One region of the Brevibacillus sp. NRS-1366 genome, then DNA from elsewhere that is predicted to be linked to it. Evidence: riboswitches for the same ligand, from Rfam matches in the RefSeq annotation. Region 1 holds a riboswitch; each other region holds the start of a gene.
The links. A riboswitch is a leader RNA that binds a small molecule or an ion and turns the genes downstream of it on or off. The one in region 1 is predicted to bind S-adenosylmethionine.
Positions count from the first base shown of each region.

Region 2: another riboswitch for S-adenosylmethionine. It lies ahead of ACIFQN_RS29585 (pyridoxal phosphate-dependent aminotransferase); the one in region 1 lies ahead of ACIFQN_RS25875 (methionine ABC transporter ATP-binding protein).
Region 3: another riboswitch for S-adenosylmethionine. It lies ahead of ACIFQN_RS14755 (2,3-diketo-5-methylthiopentyl-1-phosphate enolase); the one in region 1 lies ahead of ACIFQN_RS25875 (methionine ABC transporter ATP-binding protein).

Region 1 covers NZ_JBITPN010000040.1:4,337-10,337, reverse strand. The annotation lists gene ACIFQN_RS25880 (methionine ABC transporter permease) at 1-230, opposite strand, end outside; gene ACIFQN_RS25875 (methionine ABC transporter ATP-binding protein) at 231-1,244, opposite strand; SAM riboswitch class I at 1,476-1,592, opposite strand; gene ACIFQN_RS25870 (LCP family protein) at 1,767-2,762, opposite strand; gene ACIFQN_RS25865 (MFS transporter) at 2,958-4,196, shown strand; partial or broken gene ACIFQN_RS25860 (SDR family oxidoreductase) at 4,676-5,370, opposite strand; gene ACIFQN_RS25855 (aldo/keto reductase) at 5,464-6,001, opposite strand, start outside.
Region 2 covers NZ_JBITPN010000051.1:78,500-84,500, reverse strand. The annotation lists gene ACIFQN_RS29590 (MFS transporter) at 1-1,357, shown strand, start outside; SAM riboswitch class I at 1,479-1,605, shown strand; gene ACIFQN_RS29585 (pyridoxal phosphate-dependent aminotransferase) at 1,705-2,886, shown strand; gene ACIFQN_RS29580 (hypothetical protein) at 3,600-4,070, shown strand; gene ACIFQN_RS29575 (PLP-dependent aminotransferase family protein) at 4,278-5,486, shown strand; gene ACIFQN_RS29570 (spore germination protein) at 5,655-6,001, shown strand, end outside.
Region 3 covers NZ_JBITPN010000021.1:106,542-112,542, forward strand. The annotation lists gene ACIFQN_RS14745 (anti-sigma factor) at 1-683, opposite strand, end outside; gene ACIFQN_RS14750 (sigma-70 family RNA polymerase sigma factor) at 673-1,170, opposite strand; SAM riboswitch class I at 1,346-1,452, shown strand; gene ACIFQN_RS14755 (2,3-diketo-5-methylthiopentyl-1-phosphate enolase) at 1,606-2,820, shown strand; gene ACIFQN_RS14760 (2-hydroxy-3-keto-5-methylthiopentenyl-1-phosphate phosphatase) at 2,817-3,485, shown strand; gene ACIFQN_RS14765 (methylthioribulose 1-phosphate dehydratase) at 3,489-4,145, shown strand; gene ACIFQN_RS14770 (1,2-dihydroxy-3-keto-5-methylthiopentene dioxygenase) at 4,160-4,672, shown strand; gene ACIFQN_RS14775 (Ger(x)C family spore germination protein) at 4,734-5,852, opposite strand; gene ACIFQN_RS14780 (GerAB/ArcD/ProY family transporter) at 5,849-6,001, opposite strand, start outside.

The sequences.
Region 1 (6,001 bases):
ATCAAAATGATAAAGGGAACCGAACGCAGGACGTTTACGATAAAAGATGCCACCATATAAAAACCGCGGTTCGCAAGGAGCTGCCCCCTGGAAGTGAGAAAGAGGATCACACCCAGCGGCAGACCAATCAGGACTGTAAACAAAGTAGAAAAGCCAAGCATGGAGAGGGTGTCTACGGTTCCAATGCCGATCTCAGACCAGTCGACATTTTTCATTTGCAACCATTCCATCTATATCACCTCCACTTCAAGGCCGCTTTGTCGCAGCTTCTCGATCGTCTGTTTGTTCTGCTCGGCATCGCCTTCGAGCTCGACGACCAGCTGACCATACGGCGTATCTTTCATGCGGGAAATCGTCCCTTGCAGGATGCTGAATACGGTACCTGTTTCTTGCATCGTCTGGAACAAAATCGGCTTATACGTCTGTTCTCCCAAAAAGGTGACGCGAGCAATAGTACGATTGCCTGAGGCTTTCTCATGGGCAACCGCTTCTCGCAGCTCATTGGAATCTGCCACCTGCTCCACAAATTCCTGTGTAGTCGGATGCTTCGGTTTGAGGAATACTTCGAGTACTTTCCCTTCCTCGACGATCAGTCCACCGTCAATTACCCCTACGCGGTCACAAATCGAGCGGATGACCTGCATCTCATGCGTAATCAGGACGATGGTCAATCCCAGCTTGCGGTTGATGTCGAGCAGCAGAGCCAAAATGGAATTGGTCGTCTGCGGGTCAAGCGCGGATGTCGCTTCGTCGCATAGCAATACTTTGGGGGCGTTCGCCAAGGCGCGGGCAATCCCTACGCGCTGCTTTTGCCCCCCTGAAAGCTGTGCCGGATATTTGTCGCGATGAGCTTCCAGCCCTACCAGCTTCAGCAAATCATCTACTTTTTGTTTGATCTCGGCCTTTGGTCGTTTCGCCAGCTTGAGAGGAAACGCAACATTCTCTCCAACAGTCGCAGAGGACAGCAGATTGAAGTGTTGAAAAATCATCCCGACATGACGACGCTGCTCCTGCAGTTTGCGGTCATCCAGTTTGGTCAGATCCACGCCATCAACGATGACTTCCCCCGAGGTTGGTCGTTCCAACAGGTTCATGCAACGGATTAATGTACTTTTTCCTGCACCGGAATGTCCAATAATCCCATATATTTCTCCCTTATCTATAGAGAGGTCTATTCCGAGCAACGCTGGAATTTTTTCACCGTTTACTAAGTAGCTTTTATGCAAATTGCGCAGTTGAATCAAACAATTCCACCTCCTATAAAAAAACCACTATCGATGCCTGCTCACGAGGAGCGACCGCGTTTTAGTGGAAGGTTTTTATGCGCTCCGGGAAGTTTAAGCAAGGATGCTTTCACACTGTGAAGTACTTAAACTTTCCTATGCGTTAAAAAAACACGATCCACTAAAACAACGGACCCCTTTTTCATCAAACGAAAAAGGGGCTGCAACGCATGTATACGTTCGCATCCACCCTTCTCATCTATCAAGATCCAATCAATCTTGTAGGAATTGGCACCGCTCTCGTCTATTCGAAAATAGACCGGTTGCCGGGCTTCATAGGGCCTGTCCCTCCGCCTCTCTTGATAAGAAAGATATCCACGTATATTATGTTCGGTTTACATATTTTCGTGATACAAGTCGGATTATATCGCTTTTGAAAATAGTAAGTCAATAGTAATAGTAGGTAAAAACTTTTTTCTAATCCATCAGGGGTCGACATCAAGCGATTGGAGGTTGTTTGGCACTCTAAAAAAAACAGCACGCTCAATTTGGCGTGCTGTTAGACGTTTCTTCGATTGGCTGCATGGCCTCTGCAGTAGCAGGCTGGAGCTTTTCTTGAATAAAGGATTGTACTTGATCTACATCTGGGATCAGAACCGATCCTGCCTTGTGGGATTCATGGAACATGCCCATCGGCGGCAGTTGGTAGTTACCTGGTGCTTGTGTATTCAAATTCAGTCCGAGAGCAGATAGCTTCAGCATATCCATCGAGCCGATGTTGGTTTGTACATATGGTGTAATTTCTTTTAGAATGTTCGGCAATTGAATCAGAGTTGTACCGCTCTTCATCTGACTCGCTACAGCAGCCATCAATTTACGCTGCCGCTCTGTGCGCGTATAATCTGAAGTAGCGTCGTGACGAAAACGAACGTACTGCAAAGCCTTGTTCCCGTCTAACTGCTGCAACCCTTTTTTGAGATTAATATCGTAGACGCCCTTGTCTGTTGGATCGTGGTAGTACATGTTTTTCTCCACATCCAGCTCCACACCGCCTACTGCATCAATCAATGCCTTGAAGCCTTCAAAATCTGTAATGACATAGCGATCAACAGGCAAACCTGTAAACTGACTAACGGTTTTCATCGCCAGCTCAGGTCCTCCGTCTACAATCGCTGAATTGATTCGTGAACTGCCATTTCCCGGAATGTCCACATAGGTATCCCGCAAAATAGAGAATAGATCATAGCGCTTTGTTACCGGATCAATACTGACCACCATCATAGAGTCCGAACGAGGGAGTCCGTTATTTTTCATTCCCCGGCGGTCTACCCCCATCAACAGGATATTGACCCGTTCTTTGCCATCCCACTGAGGAATTTCAGCCGCTTTTGTCGCTGCCCCACCATCCGGCAAAGCTGGCGTAAAGATATTGGGCCCTTGAATGTTTTGTGCAAATTGATAAAAGGAATATCCGTAGTATCCTGCTGTTGATGCAATCACAACTAACATCAGGAGCAACACTCGTTTCCATATTCGCATAAAAACTACTCCACCTTATTGTCTTTTGTATCTGATGTGAACTCCATCCATCTCTCCACATTGTTTAGTATACTCGAAACTGGACAAAGTGGAGCAGCCTTTATTTGGGTAGCGGCACTTATTAAACTTATACATTTACAATGTTTTTAATATTCGTTATACTATTTGCAAACTTATTTTAAGGGGTGAGTTATTGTGATTTCCCCAGCCTCCCTGCTGAATCGTTATCCACGGGAAGCGCTATTTTTCCTGGTTGCCAGCTTCATCAACTCTTCCGGCAGCGCATTTATGTGGCCCCTTACTACCCTTTATGTACATACTGTTTTGCAACGCTCCATGACCGAAGCCGGATTTGTGCTGATGGTCCAATCACTGGCTGGGATCGTGGGACAATTCGTCGGTGGATCACTTTTTCATCGGCTCGGTGCCAAGCGACTCATCGTTGGTGCCTTGCTCATTCAGGGACTCATTCAGTTGTCCATTCCCCTCGTTTCTAGTTGGCCTGTCTATTTGGCACTGATGACGGGTCTTGGTTTCACTTTCAACCTTTCTTTTCCGGCTATTCAGGCATTTATTGGTTTTCGCTGGAGGGAGCAGCGGCGTGAATTGTTTAACATTGTTTATGTTGGCAATAATTTAGGGATGGCCATCGGTACCTCTTTGGCAGGTGTGATTGCCACTTTTTCCTTCCAGCTTACCTTTTTGTTCAATAGTGGGAGTACACTTCTTTTCGCATTGTTCTTCTTCCTTTTTATGAAGAATATCTCTCATCGAGAACTTGTTGGGGAAACATCGGCAGAGGCGCAAAAACGCGGGCAGGGTACGAATACATTCGCGCTTTTGCTCCGATATCAACTGTATTTTTTCATGGCCTTGGGCGGTGCTTTTATCTTTTTTGCCAATACGGTTTGGAATACAGGCGTCGCCCCTTACATTACTGAGCAAGGCATGCCGCTTTCCTCTTATAGCTGGCTGTGGACGATCAACGGGATCATTATTTTTGCTGGTCAGCCCATTACGACCTGGTTAAAACGCATTCTGCGGCAAAATCTGTCTGCCCAGCTCGTCGCCAGTGCGGTTCTCTACGCGTTAGGATTCGGTTTCATCCTGTTGTACCACGGCAGCTATTCCGCTTTTGTCATCGGGATGATCATTACGACGTTTGGAGAAATGCTGATCTCTCCCACTATTCCTACCTTTATCACGGAGAGAACCGGGGAGTCTGCACCGTTTTATTTGGGCGTAGTAGGCGCTATTACTACAGTAGGTCGTTTACTCGGGCCACTCGCGATGGGCTTCATGTACGATCAGGGAGGTGTGGAGCCCACTCTGGTGCTGGCGACAATCGTCTCCTTTGCTGCCGTAATCTTGTGTATGCTCCATTCCTTTTTCCAGCGTGAAAAAAAGGGGCAGCAGCACGCAGGGACGTTTTGATATCGGGAAAAAACGGGGCAGAACAAAAAATGAAAAAGTGTAAAACCTCTCGGAAAGTTGCTTTTGGGGAGGAGAGAAAAAAGCAGAAAACGCTCCAGATTCTTGGGCCTCCCGCTGTGGGTCACCCTGGGCAGCTCCATTCCAAAAACGAAACCGCGTCCAAAGTAGACGACCCCAGAAGTAGCTCAGGGGTGGACGCTTAAAAACGTGTTTCGTTTTTTCCATTGCGCTTCGGTCGGCGTCCCAAAGATCTTGCGCTTATTTCTGCTTTTTTCTCTTACCAGCGTTGCTCTATTTTCGAAGATATTCATGAAATTATAAGAAAACCCCTATCGAGGCATCTTCAAAGAGGAGGACCGCGTTTTAGCGGAAGGTTATTCTTGCTGAACCAGGACGCAGATACGGAGAAGTTTAGGCTTTCTGATTCAATTAGAAAAAGCTGCCGAGATTTCCTCGACAGCTCCCTCTTCCCTTCCCATTCATATCACAGGCGGGCATGTGAGCGACTTCCCGTTCGCTTCTAAACCTAGCCCCAATATGTACGGAACAGCAACATGGCTCCACGCTTCTGGATTCGGTGCAGCAGCTACTTCATCTGGCGAACATGACCGAAGCATGGAAGTATCAATACTGCCGCCCGGATCGAGGGCGACCGCTGCCATTCCCTGGGGCAATTCCGCAGCGAGCGACTGGGTCAAGCCTTCAATCGCAAATTTGGAAGCGCAGTAGGGTGCGAGCATCGCCTCTCCATATCTGCCCCAATAAGAGCTAATATTCACCATAATTCCCCCGCGCGCACGTTCAACCATATACGGTAAAAAAGCTCGAATGACATGGAAAACTCCGTTCACATTCACGTTCATAACCATCGCAAACTCACTCGGTGCCAGGTCAATGACAGCACGATTTTGATTCACGATAGAAGCATTATTAATAAGCAGATCTGGAACACCGACCTCTGCATAGACGTGCTTTGCCCATTTTTCTACCTGCCGCATATCTGCTACGTCGACTACTTGAAGTCATGCTTATCTCCGAACTGGCTGCATAGCCGCAGTACTTCTTCCTCAGAACGTCCGCAGCCTGCCACCGTCCATCCCGCTTCATGAAAGCGATCTACCATTGCCCTGCCCAATCCCCTCGTCACACCTGTAATGACAACAAGCCTGTTCATACTCATCCCCCCAATTTATTAAAAAAAGCCCTCTTTCCACAATAAGGGAAAGGAGGACTTCACTACCCACTCTCTATGATTCGCCCTGTTGCTTTAAAATGGCAGCTCAGGGAGCTGATACCACTCACCAGCCATCCATTCACGCGCTTTCCAACGCAGGACATCGGGTCGAACCAGTGGCATGATCTCACGAAAAAGCTCGACGCGTTCGATGTCGGTCATCGGGACAAACGTATTTGCGGCAGCCAGATCAGCCTCCAGCTCCTCCATTTTACTGACACCCAGAATGGAGGTCGCCACAGGCAGGCTCCACGTATAGCGCAAGGCTTCTTCTGTCCAAGGCGCCAATTTTCCTAGCCCCATTACCTTCATACCGATCACGGCGACCCCCTTTTCTACCGCTTGGGGAACAAAATCGTGAGCGAAGCTGTAAATAAAGTGGTCAAGCGCAGAGAGAGCTACCAATGCACTGTCAAACGGGTACCGGCGAATGGCCTCTGCCAAAAGACGCGGATCGGTATGTGCGCTAATGCTGATTTTACGAATGAGTCCTTGCTCCTTTGCTTCGAGCAAGGCTTCCAGTGCGCCTCCCTTGGCAAAAATGGCTTCCAAATCGTGCGGCTGCATGATG
Region 2 (6,001 bases), on a different contig from region 1:
ATTGATGAAACGGATTACGTGGGTCGTTGCGCTCGGTGTTCTGCTCAACCCGCTGAATTCATCCATGATCGCCGTCGCGCTGCTGGAAATCGGGTCCGATTTCGGAATTGGCATAACAACTGTAACCTGGCTGATTTCGAGCTTCTACTTGGCGGCGACGGTAGGCCAGCCGCTGATGGGCAAGATTGCGGACCTATTCGGACCTCGCCGCGTGTTCTGTATCGGAATGACTCTGGTTATCGCCAGCAGCCTCCTCTCCATTTGGGCGCCGTCATTCGGTTGGCTGCTGGTCTTAAGGGTCTTGCAAGCATTTGGAACCACAAGTGCTTTTCCGGCAGGTCTGTCGATCATTCGCTCCATTTCCGGGACGGTAGACGGCGATGACGGCAAAAGCTCGGCTTCGGCGCTTGGGTTACTGTCCATCACGGCAAACGTAATGGCTGCATTCGGACCTACGCTGGGCGGCCTGCTCGTTACGAATGCGGGATGGCAGTCTATCTTCTGGATTAACATACCGATTGCGCTAGTCGTGCTCATTCTGGCTTTCAGATGGATTCCCGCGGACAGGAAGAATCCATCCTCAGCAGAACGTGGAAGCGTATTTCACTTGCTGGATTTGCCTGGAATTATCTTGTTCAGCGCCATGTTCACAAGCTTGATTTTTTTCCTTTTCTCGCTGGGCAAAGGAACGCAGTGGTGGTTGCTGATCGTCGTTCTGATCGCTGCGGCTTTCCTGATTCTGCGGGAGCTGCGCACAGACAAGCCGTTTCTGGACATAAGAATGCTAACCTCGAATATTCGGCTTGCTTCCGTATTTGTTCAGTATGCCGGCATGAACTTCGTCTTCTATTCGCTCTTCTTCGGTTTGCCCATGTGGCTAGGTCAAGTTAGAGGATATGAAGCGCAGACGGCCGGATTATTAATGCTTCCTTTCGCGGGGATCGGCGTATTGACGACGCCTCTCGCTGTCCGAATGATTCGCAGTTCAAGTTACCGACAGCCCATCATTATCGGCGGTATTGTGCTCGTGATCGGTACGCTCCTCCTGCTTGCGATTGGACCAAATACGCCTGTTGCGATCATTCTGCTCGTTGTAGCAGTCATTGGGATTCCCAATGGAATGTACAACATGGGGCTTTTCACGGCACTGTACAGCCATACGAAAGCGGAGGAAACGGGCGTCGCTTCTGGCTTGTTTCAGACGTTCCGTTCAATAGGCACCATTTTTTCCATCAGTTTGCTCGGGCTTATTTTCGACGGCACGGTGACGACTTCAGGTTTGCATTTTATTGCCGTCGTGACGGCAGGTATAAGCGCCGGGCTCCTGATCGTTGGTTGTTCCAGGAAACTTACTTAATAAATTCCGATCATTTGAAGGATGCAACCCATTTTTTGCCAAATGATATCCGCGCAACTTGACACGCAAACCCCTCTCAAGTAAGATAAAATTGCTAAAAAACATTATATTCCGTGTGCTTTACTTATGTAGAGAGGTGGAGGGACTGGCCCTATGAAACCCGGCAGCGGATCTGATCCATACAGTTATGCCTGGTGGATACAGATGCTGTGCCAATTCCAGCAGGATACATTCCTGGCAGATAAGGACGTGACGAAGCTGATCTACCCCTTTTTCTGTAAAGAAAGAGGGGTTTTTGCAGTACATTGATAAAAAAGCAGGACCCGACAGAAAGGAAATGAAGAAAGATGCGCATTCACCCCTCCGACATGATTGATCGGTTACCGACCCAGTTTTTCGCTACACTGGTGGCAAAAGTAAACAAAGTGATCGCGGCAGGTCATGATGTGATCAATCTGGGCCAAGGCAACCCTGATTTGCCCACACCACAGCATATTATCGAAGAATTACAAGCCCAAGCGGCGCAGCCTCTTCATCACAAATACCCGCCTTTTTCAGGACGACTGGAACTAAAGCAGGCAGTGGCACACTGGTACAAACAAGAATTCGATGTAGATCTCGATCCCGAAGAAGAAGTGGCTATTCTGTTTGGCAGCAAAACCGGTCTCGTGGAAATTTGCCAGGTGCTGATGAACAAAGGGGACGTAGCCTTGGTTCCAGATCCAGGCTATCCTGATTACTGGTCAGGCGTAGCGGTTGTAGACGGTCGGATGGTGATGATGCCACTCAAGTCGGAAAATCAGTTTCTCCCGGATTACAGCCAAATCTCCCAGGCGGATTTGGAGCGGGCCAAGCTGATGTTCTTGAACTACCCGAACAACCCGACTGCGGTCAATGCACCGTTTGAATTTTATGAAGAGACGGTTCGTTTTGCCCGTAAAAATGAGATCGTGGTTTGCCATGACTTCGCTTATGGCGCGATTAGCTACGACGGACAAAAACCTGTCAGCTTTATGCAAGTGCCAGGTGCAAAGGAAGTAGGCGTGGAATTTTACACCCTGTCTAAAACGTATAACATGGCCGGCTGGCGTGTAGGTGCAATGGTTGGCAATCGTGAGTTGGTTCGTCTGATTAATCTGATTCAAGACCACTATTTCGTCAGTCTGTTCGGGGCGGTCCAGATGGCTGCGGCTCGTGCGATGACAGGCTCTCAGCAGTGCGTCCGTGACCTGGTTGCTGTATACGAAGGTCGCCGCAATGCCTTGTACTCGAATTTACACCGCATTGGCTGGCAAGCACAGCCATCGCAAGGTTCGTTTTTCGCATGGCTTCCTATTCCAAGTGGTTTTTCTTCGGTCGAGTTTTCAGATTTGTTACTGGAAAAAGCGCATGTAGTTGTAGCGCCCGGTAATGGCTTTGGTCCGACAGGAGAAGGCTACGTCCGGGCAGCACTCTTATCCGATGAGCAGCGATTGGCAGAGGCCGTGAAGCGAATCGAGGAATTGGGCTTGTTCAACAAAGGAAAATAGGTGTTTCCAATGGATCAGACCACATATGCTGGTAAACAGCAGCTGTGGTCTTTTTGGTACAGATAGGAATTTATAGCCCTCCTAAGAGTGTCTGGAAAGGGGCTGTAGTGGGAGAAGCCTATTTCCATTCAGCGCTCCGGTCTCCACCCGCCGAACACAAGCTATCGCTTGCGTCCGGCGGGGCCTGGTCTCTGTCCTACAAGGAAGTGTAGACTGTCCGCTCCGTTTTTTGTTCATTTGACCAACGTTTTATGTTGAAAGTTTCTCAAAGAACCCCAATGGAAAGCCCAGAAGAAGGAAGTAGGGAAGACTCAAGGCTGGCCGAGGAAAAGGGAGAAAAAAGCGAAGCTCTTTGGGGCCCAGCCGAGGTGGAATGAAAAAAGGGAAACACGGTCTTAAGCGTCCACCTTTGAGAAGGGTCATGAATCGGCTACTTTGGACGCGGTTTCGCTTTTTTCATGGAACCGTGCAGGGATGACCCCTCAGCAAGGGACTGGGGAAGCTGGAGCATTTTCTCCCTTTTCCTCTCCTCCACAATAGCCTCACTGACCACGTAGCCAAAGGACGTGGACGCACTTCCCGCGTTTTTCTAATCATTCTCATTAAAAATCATTCTCATTATTGACAGATAATGATTTTCATTATACGATGGTGTTGTTAATGATAATTAGTCTCAACGTTGACTCGTCATTCATGAAAAGCAGGAGGGTAACATGCGCTATCAGATTAACGGTTACACGGATATGTATACGGTGATCGCCAACGAGCGTAAGGTAGGCGGAGCCATTGAAGCAGGCCAGGTTCGTCTGCGTACGGGTGAAGTTTTTACAAATGCCGTCCTCACTCGCTTGGAAATGTCAGGTGCGCATTTTTGCTCGATTGGTTTTGTGACTGAGGAAGGGAAGCGACTGATTGTTCACGTAAACGATGTGAGCATGGTTGCCGATGCACGTCATGTAAATGTATGTGAGCTCAGCAACGACTGTATGCGAGCAGAAAAAACAGCAGATCGTCTGAAGCGACTAAAGCGCCTTTGTGAATTAAACGAAGGAAGCTGTACACCTACATTCCAGGAAGAAGCATTGCTGTTGGCCGAGGACATCGGCGTAGAGGAAGCAAAAAAACACGTAGATCTCTCCTTCCTGCCACAAGAAGAAAAAGCGCGCGTATTCCGTATCGCGTAGCTTCACCCAGTAGATACATACACCCCCTTCCCATCGTGGAGAGGGGGTTTTTTGCGTAGTTGTTCAGAGTAGGCGAGCGATCTATCAGAGACGAACGAACAATCGCTCGACATAGTCAAAACCTATTTCCCCATAGCCAGCAGGGATTGGACAATGTTTATCGACAGTGATAAAACAGGTATAAGCAAAATCAAGGGGGAACGGAATATGGAGTACTCATTTTCAAAATCGGTAGAAGCACTATCCTCCTCGGCTGTCCGGGAAATCTTGAAGCTGACCCAAGGCAATCAAGTGCTCTCGCTCGCTGGAGGATTGCCGGCTGAGGATTCTTTTCCAATCGCTGAAATGCGTGAAGCTTTCAACCGTGCATTTGATCAAGGGGCAAAAGCCCTACAATATGGTTTGACTGATGGGTATCTACCGCTTCGTGAGTGGGTTGCATCTCGAATGAAGCAGAAGCACATGAATGTTGGCGTGGAGAATATGCTGCTGACTACCGGCTCCCAGCAGGCCGTCGACTTGCTCTGCCGTGTCTATTTGGATGAAGGCGACGTCGTGCTGGTAGAAAATCCTACGTATCTGGCTGCGGTCCAATTGTTCCAATTTCGTGGGATTCGCGCCATTCCGGTGGATGGTGATGCTGAAGGAATGGATCTGGACGATTTGGCAAAGAAAATTGCCCGGTATCGCCCGAAAATGGCTTACGTCATTCCTACCTTTGCAAATCCGACAGGAAAGGTATGGAGTATGGAGCGCCGTCTCGGCCTCTTGCGTCAATGTAAGGAAAACAACATCTTGATTCTGGAAGATGATCCATATGGAGAAATTCAGTTTGATGGGGAAGCACCGTATCGTTCGATCTTCTCTCTCGATGAACATCCAGAAAATTCTTGTGTCGTATACACCAGTACGTTCTCCAAAATCGTCGCCCCTGGCTTGCGTACAGGATGGGCGATTGGCGACAAGCGTGTGATTCAGATGATGGTGAAGGCAAAGCAAGCTGTCGATTTGCAATCGAGCACAATCGACCAGATCGCATTGCAGCAGTTGCTGGCGAATTTTGATCTAGAAAGCCATATTGATAAAATCCGTGCGTCCTATAAAGAGCGCATGGAATGGATGAATGAACTGATGATCGCCCAAAACTGGAGTGGAGTGAAGTGGGAAAAACCGCGCGGAGGCATGTTCCTCTGGGTAAATCTGCCTGAGCACGTGGATGCGGAGAAGCTGCTCGCTGCTTCTGTGAAGGAAGGCGTCGCTTTTGTACCGGGGAAGCCGTTCTATGCAGAGCAACCACAAGCAAACACGATGCGCCTTAACTACACGCTCTTGAACCGGGAAGATACACAATTGGCGATTGCCAGACTTGGCAAAGCTTTGGAGCTGTACAACCAAAGCCTGGCCGTAAACAAGTAAACCGTACACATAGAATTGATTGATGCAAAAGGCAGCCAGCTAATGGCTGTCTTTTTTGCTGTTTTTTCCTCACTGCCCAGAAAGAATAAAGGCAGGAAGTTCGTGCAAGGATATTCACAAAAGAAGCGATCTTTTTACGGACCGACGTAAGAGGGAAGAGGGCGGGAAATGGACAAGGAACGGGGCAAAAAAATGGGCGAAGCCGACCTGCGGATGGAGGAGCAGCTGAGCTGCCTGAAAGAGCAGCTGGCCAATTGCTCCGATGCTGTATTTCATGTTTTTGAGGCAGGTTTCCATCAAAAATGCGCGCTGATTTACTTGTCGGTGATGATCGATCTGCAAAGCATCCAGGAAGAAGTGCTCTCTCCCATTTTATCAATGGTTGTGAGCGATCAGGCAGAATTTCGCGAGCGTATCTTTGAACGCAAGCAGCTTCCTGTTTCCAATTTTCGAGTTATTTCGCTCGAGCAGGGGGTAAACGCCATTTTAGGGGGCAGCGCCCTTTTACTCATGGA
Region 3 (6,001 bases), on a different contig from region 1:
AAGGAAACCGCCAACTGTGACACCGTACCTTCCGGCAGCTTTTGCATGGTCGTCCAGGCAGGCGTCCGCAAATGCTCCGTCTCATCCAGAGTCATCTTTTCCCCTGTCGGGTAGCGGAAAAAGAGCTTTTGCTCCCTGACCCCGTTTGTCCATTGGGGACTGGCACTGCTTTTCCACAAGATGTTGGTGCTCTCAAAAATTCCGGCATTGCTGACCTCACTCCCTACCTGTTCGCGCAATTCCATGGTGATCTTTCCGTAAAATAAACCGACCTGCGAGCCGCTGCTACCTACAGTGACACCCGGCTGTGTGAAGTTGACCATGTCCTTGGCGACCCGGAACAAATCGTCATGCATGAGTGAACCGAACCAGCCGTTCACCACAAAAAGCAAAACACCGGCGATGAACGTAAGCCCCATCGTGAATGCAGAATTGGACAGACGCATCTTCCATTTTCCCCGGCGAATGATGGCTCGCTGCTTTTCTTCCGTGAGTGCCGCAAGCTCTTGTTTGCCAGAGTCCTGTCCTTGCTCTTCCCCCAAAAGAAGCCGCTCCAGCCTTTGGGCATAATCTTCATCTCTGATTACTTCTTCCCCCAGTCGCTTTTCTTCCCCGTCTGTCATCTCTCCACGAAGGTATCTGAGCAGCTTTTGCTCCCGAATGTCATCGTCCTTATTCGTCATCTACTCCATCCCTCCACATCTTTCGCATCTTTTGTCGCCCTCGAAACAAGGAGCGCTTCACGTCAGCCAAGTCTATTTCCAATATTTCCGCGATTTCTGCATAGGAAAATGGCATCGCAGCGAGCAGGATCACCTGTTTCTGCTTTTCCGGAAGCTGCAAAAGGAGCTCATTCGCCCATTCCCACATTTCCTTGTTCACGACTGTTTCGGCAGGGTCATCCACCAGATGATCTTCTCTTTCCGCCAGATGCTCTACCAACTGCAAAGGTCGCCTCATCTGTTTGCGATGCCAATCCACAAAAGCGTGATAGGCAACCTTGAATAGCCATGGTCTGACTTTTTCCCCGCGGTAATCATCGAGAGACAAAAAGGCGCGGAAAAACGTCTCCTGCGTCAGGTCTTCTGCCTGCCTCGCATCCCGTGTCAGCCGGAAAAGATAGCGGTAGATATCGTTTACGTGCAGTTTGTACACGTCCTCCAAGCTCACTTTCCCAACACTTCCACACCCTTTCATCCATTACCACGCGAATGGCGAAAAAAAGTTTCAGCTCTCGTCAAATTTCCTTGCGCAGGCGAGCACACCCGACGGAAAAACAATTTGACTCCCGTCTCAGAACGTCATATCATGAGGGTATCGCACATGAATCGTGTGAACCACATAACTCTTATCGCGAGCTGGCTGAGGGACTGGCCCTATGATGCCCGGCAACCGGCGCTATTCTACTATTTGTCTAGATAGCGAAACGGTGCTAATTCCAACGGATAAGAGTCGAGACAGGAGAATCACTTCTGCGCGTCTCGACTACTGACCCGAGAGATGAGAGGAGACGAAGACTCTTTTATAGTCGACAACCGCCTCCCTGCTCAACGGGGAGGCTATTTTGCATTTTCGCACACATTGAAAAGGAGGATTAGCCCTGGCATGAGTGAGCAACGTATCCTCGTAACCTATCTAACACAAGCCAAGGATCTGAATAAGAAAGCAGCAGCGATTGCCGTAGGAATGACTGTCGGTTCCTGGACTGACTTGCCTGCCGCAAAACAAGCAGAGCTGCAGCCATACCTGGGTGAAGCTGTGAGTGCCACCCCGCTGGAAACACTGGAGAACGGGGAAACACGCGGTCTGATTACCGTCAGCTACCCCACTCGCAATTTTACAGCTGACATTCCGTCTCTCTTGACGGGCATCTTCGGCAAACTATCCATGGACGGCAAGATAAAGCTAGTTGACGTAGTCTTTCCTGATTCGTTTCTCGCCGCTTTTCCCGGACCCAAATACGGGATCGATGGGCTGCGAAATCGCCTCGGCGCACAGAATCGTCCGCTGCTGATGAGCATCTTCAAGTCATGCCTCGGTCTTCCCTTCGATGATCTGAAAACCCAATTCCGGGCACAGGCATTGGGCGGTGTTGATCTGGTCAAAGATGACGAAATTTTCTTTGCAGATGACCGCGCTCCCTTTTTGGATCGGATCAAAGCATTCAAAGAAATCGCTCTGGAAACAGAAGCCGAAACGGGCAAACCGGTTCTTTACGCAGCCAATCTGACCGGCCCGGTGAATGAACTGAATGAAAAAGCAAAGCGTGCAGTAGACGCTGGCGCTGATTGTTTGCTGTTCAACGTACTGGCCTTTGGCTTCGATGCTCTGCACCGACTGGCACAAGATCCGGATGTCCACGTGCCTATCATGGCCCACCCGGCATTAGCTGGCGCCTATTATCCTTCGCCTGATTACGGGATCGCAACCCCGCTTCTGCTCGGTACACTGATGCGGATTGCCGGGGCAGACCTGGTCCTGTTCCCATCTCCATACGGCAACGTCGCCTTAGACAAATCGGAAGCCCTGCAGCTCGCCAAAAATCTTACGGCGCCCCTGGGTGGAATAAGACGTTCTTTCCCGGTTCCATCTGCTGGTATCCATCCCGGACTGGTTCCACAGTTGTTTGACGACTTCGGACTCGATCAAATCGTCAATGCAGGCGGTGGCATCCACGGTCATCCAGGAGGAGCTACGGCGGGAGCTAAAGCATTCGTCGCTGCAATTCGAGCAGTCACAGCCGGACGCACCCTGAAGGACGCCGCGTCCGAATCACCGGAGCTTGCCATCGCTCTGGAAAAATGGGGTGGCGGACAGTGAGCAAAAAACTAGTCTTGTTCTGTGATTTTGACGGAACCATTACCGAAAAAGACAACATCGTTGCAATCGTCCGCAAGTTTGCTCCGCCAGAATGGGAAGCGTTGACTGAGCAGATCCTTTCCCAAAAAATAAGCGTGCAGGAGGGCGTTGGAAAACTGTTTCAACTGCTCCCCTCCTCGCTCCGCCAAGAGATTGTAGACTATATCGTGAACGAAGCCACGATTCGTCCTGGCTTCCCCGAATTCGTCAGCTTTTGCCGCAAGGAAGGCATCGAGCTTTTGATCACGAGCGGAGGGATCGACTTTTTCGTGGAGCCCATCCTCTCCCCGTTTGATCTATCCGGTGTGCCGATCTACTGCAATGGCAGTGATTTCTCAGGTGAACGAATCACCATTACATGGCCGCACTCTTGCGACGATCACTGCACGAACGGATGTGGAATGTGCAAGACAACTATCATCCGCCGCTACGATCCTGCTAGCCATTATCGCGTTGTCATTGGCGATTCCATCACCGATTTGGCTGGAGCAAAGATTGCTGATTTCGTCATCGCCCGCTCCTTCCTCGCCCAAAAATCGGAGGAGCTGCAATTGCCTCATCAAACATTCGCCACGTTCCACGACGTGATTGCCATTTTGCAAGTATTGAAACAGGAGGTCGTCTGATCCATGACAGCAACACTAGAGCAACGTATGGACGCATTTCGCCGTCTCGATGACGCCAAGCTGACATTTGCGGGGCGGGACTGGTTCCCCGGCACCAGTGGCAATCTTTCGATTAAAATAGAGAGTGAACCGCTGCAATTCGCGGTGACAGCAAGCGGCAAGGATAAAACAAAGCTTTCCCCAGAAGATTATCTGGTTGTGGACAAAGACTCCCGCCCGGTGGACCCGACTTCACTCAAACCATCGGCGGAAACATTGATCCACGCCGTGGTCTACAAAAAATTCCCGCAGGCAGGTGCCTGCTTCCATGTTCATACGGTGTGGAATAACCTCATCTCTGAACTGTACTTTGGACAACGCGCCTTCTCCATTTCGGGGCAGGAGCTGATCAAGGGCCTGGGAATCTGGGAAGAAAACGCACGTATCACGGTCCCGATTGTTGAGAACTTTGCCGATATTCCCACTCTTGCTGCCGCAATCGAAAAAGTGATCACCCCGGAAGTCCCTGGTGTCCTCATCCGCAATCACGGGATTTATGCCTGGGGCGGCAACAACTTCGAGGCCAAGCGTCACCTGGAAGCATTTGAATTCCTGTTTGAGTATCACGCCCGCTGGCTGCAACTGCGCCAAGCTGCCGTGTCCACTACACCTACTAATTGAGGAGGAATGAAACGATGGCACAAATACGTTTTCACGACAACAACGAGTACATTAGCTCTGCAGAAGAAGTAGTTGCCTTTCTGAATTCCCAAGGGATCATCTATGAAAACTGGGGAGTCGATCGTCTGGACCCAAAACACCGCGACAACTACAGCCCGAGTGAAGAAGAAAAACAAGAGATTCTGGACGCTTTCAAACCTGAAATCGACGATATCAGCAAGCGCCGTGGCTACTTGACAGCGGATATTATCGTCCTGTCCGACAAAGTCCCGAATTTGGATGAGCTTTTGGTGAAATTCAAAGGTGAGCACCATCATACAGATGACGAGTGCCGCTTCTGCGTAGATGGCCATGGCATTTTTGCGATCAAAGGCCAAAACGACCGTTATTTCGACGTTGAGCTATCGCCTGGCGATCTGATCTCTGTACCACCTAACTACCGTCATTACTTCACCTTGATGGACGACCGCAAAATCAAAGCGATCCGCCTGTTTGTTACACCAGCAGGCTGGGAAGCCATCTATTAATGAGGAAGAACCCTGGTGCTTGTTGGTGTACCAGGGTTTCTTTTTTGATTGTTTCCTTTTCTTATTTCACTACACCATTTCCTTTAATAGACACATCAGGAATGACACGAACATCGGCATTGGCAAATGCTTTTGGCCAATCATCCTCTACCTTCTTCCACTCTTTGTACGCATAAGCACGCGCATACAGCCCAAAGCCAAACGGATCGGTATTCACCTTTTGGCATTTCTTTATTAATTGGGTGTATTCCTTGTGCAATTCTTGTTCGATCAATTTCTCCAGTTTTTTATGGTCCTTTTCCATGTTGAACGGAAACAATCTCTCGGAAATGGCAATTCTCAGCTTTAGATGAACGTCAAAATGAAACCTGCCGTTTTTGTATTCGGTCTTCACCTTTCTGGATACACCCTTCACATGATAACTAACCTTGTCCTTCACAATTTTTTGGGAGCTGTCTTCCTTCAAATTTACAGGAATCGTGAGCAAAATTTCCCCCCTCTTTTCATAGAGCAGCATTTGCAAGAGGATGCTTTCCTTCGCATCAATCAGCGTTTTGTAAGTTCCGTTTTTAGATAGTAGTGCCGTCCCTACGATCATGGCCGCCTTGTCCTTTTTCAACTCCGTCACTGAGGGGGTCATCCCTTTTTCAAACATTTGCCGGTGCAGCTCCTGTGCTCTTGTTCTGACGGTAAGATTTCTGGAGTTAGCTGTATCAATCAGTTTGGTTAGATGCAAAGCCAGACGAGGCTTGTCCTTTGGTTTGAAGTGAAAGAGATTGTGAACATGCCCGTCAAAAACAATAATCCGCGCATTCACGGTAAATCGCGCATCACGAAAAACCACATCTAATAGCCTGAACCAATCTGGATGCTGTAAGAGCCGCTTTCCCAGAACAATCACCTGTATTTTCCCTGCAACGGTTAGAGCTGTTACCAGTCTGTCGTATCCAAGTCTCGCCTCACGTTGGGTATCTGCTCTTACCCCAAATTCCTCCGACTTTTCCTTCGCTTCCTTGCTGAAAACGGGACTGGTCATATAAAACAGAAGTTCATTTTTTTCGTTCAGATCCACTCCCGTCATCAGAGCAAGCGTTGCATCCTCCAAGTTAATTCGATCCATACATCCTGGCAGCACCGTGACCATAACAATTACCATTATGAGATGTATGAGTTTGTTCACACATTTCGTCCCCCAGACGATTTTTGTAGGAACCAAATCGGGCCCCAAGCCAGCAACGGAAAGATGTAGCCTACAGCCAACCCAGCTAGACTCCATGTCTCAGTCCATTTTTTCACCTCAATGAATGAGGGTGTATACAGCCAAAATGC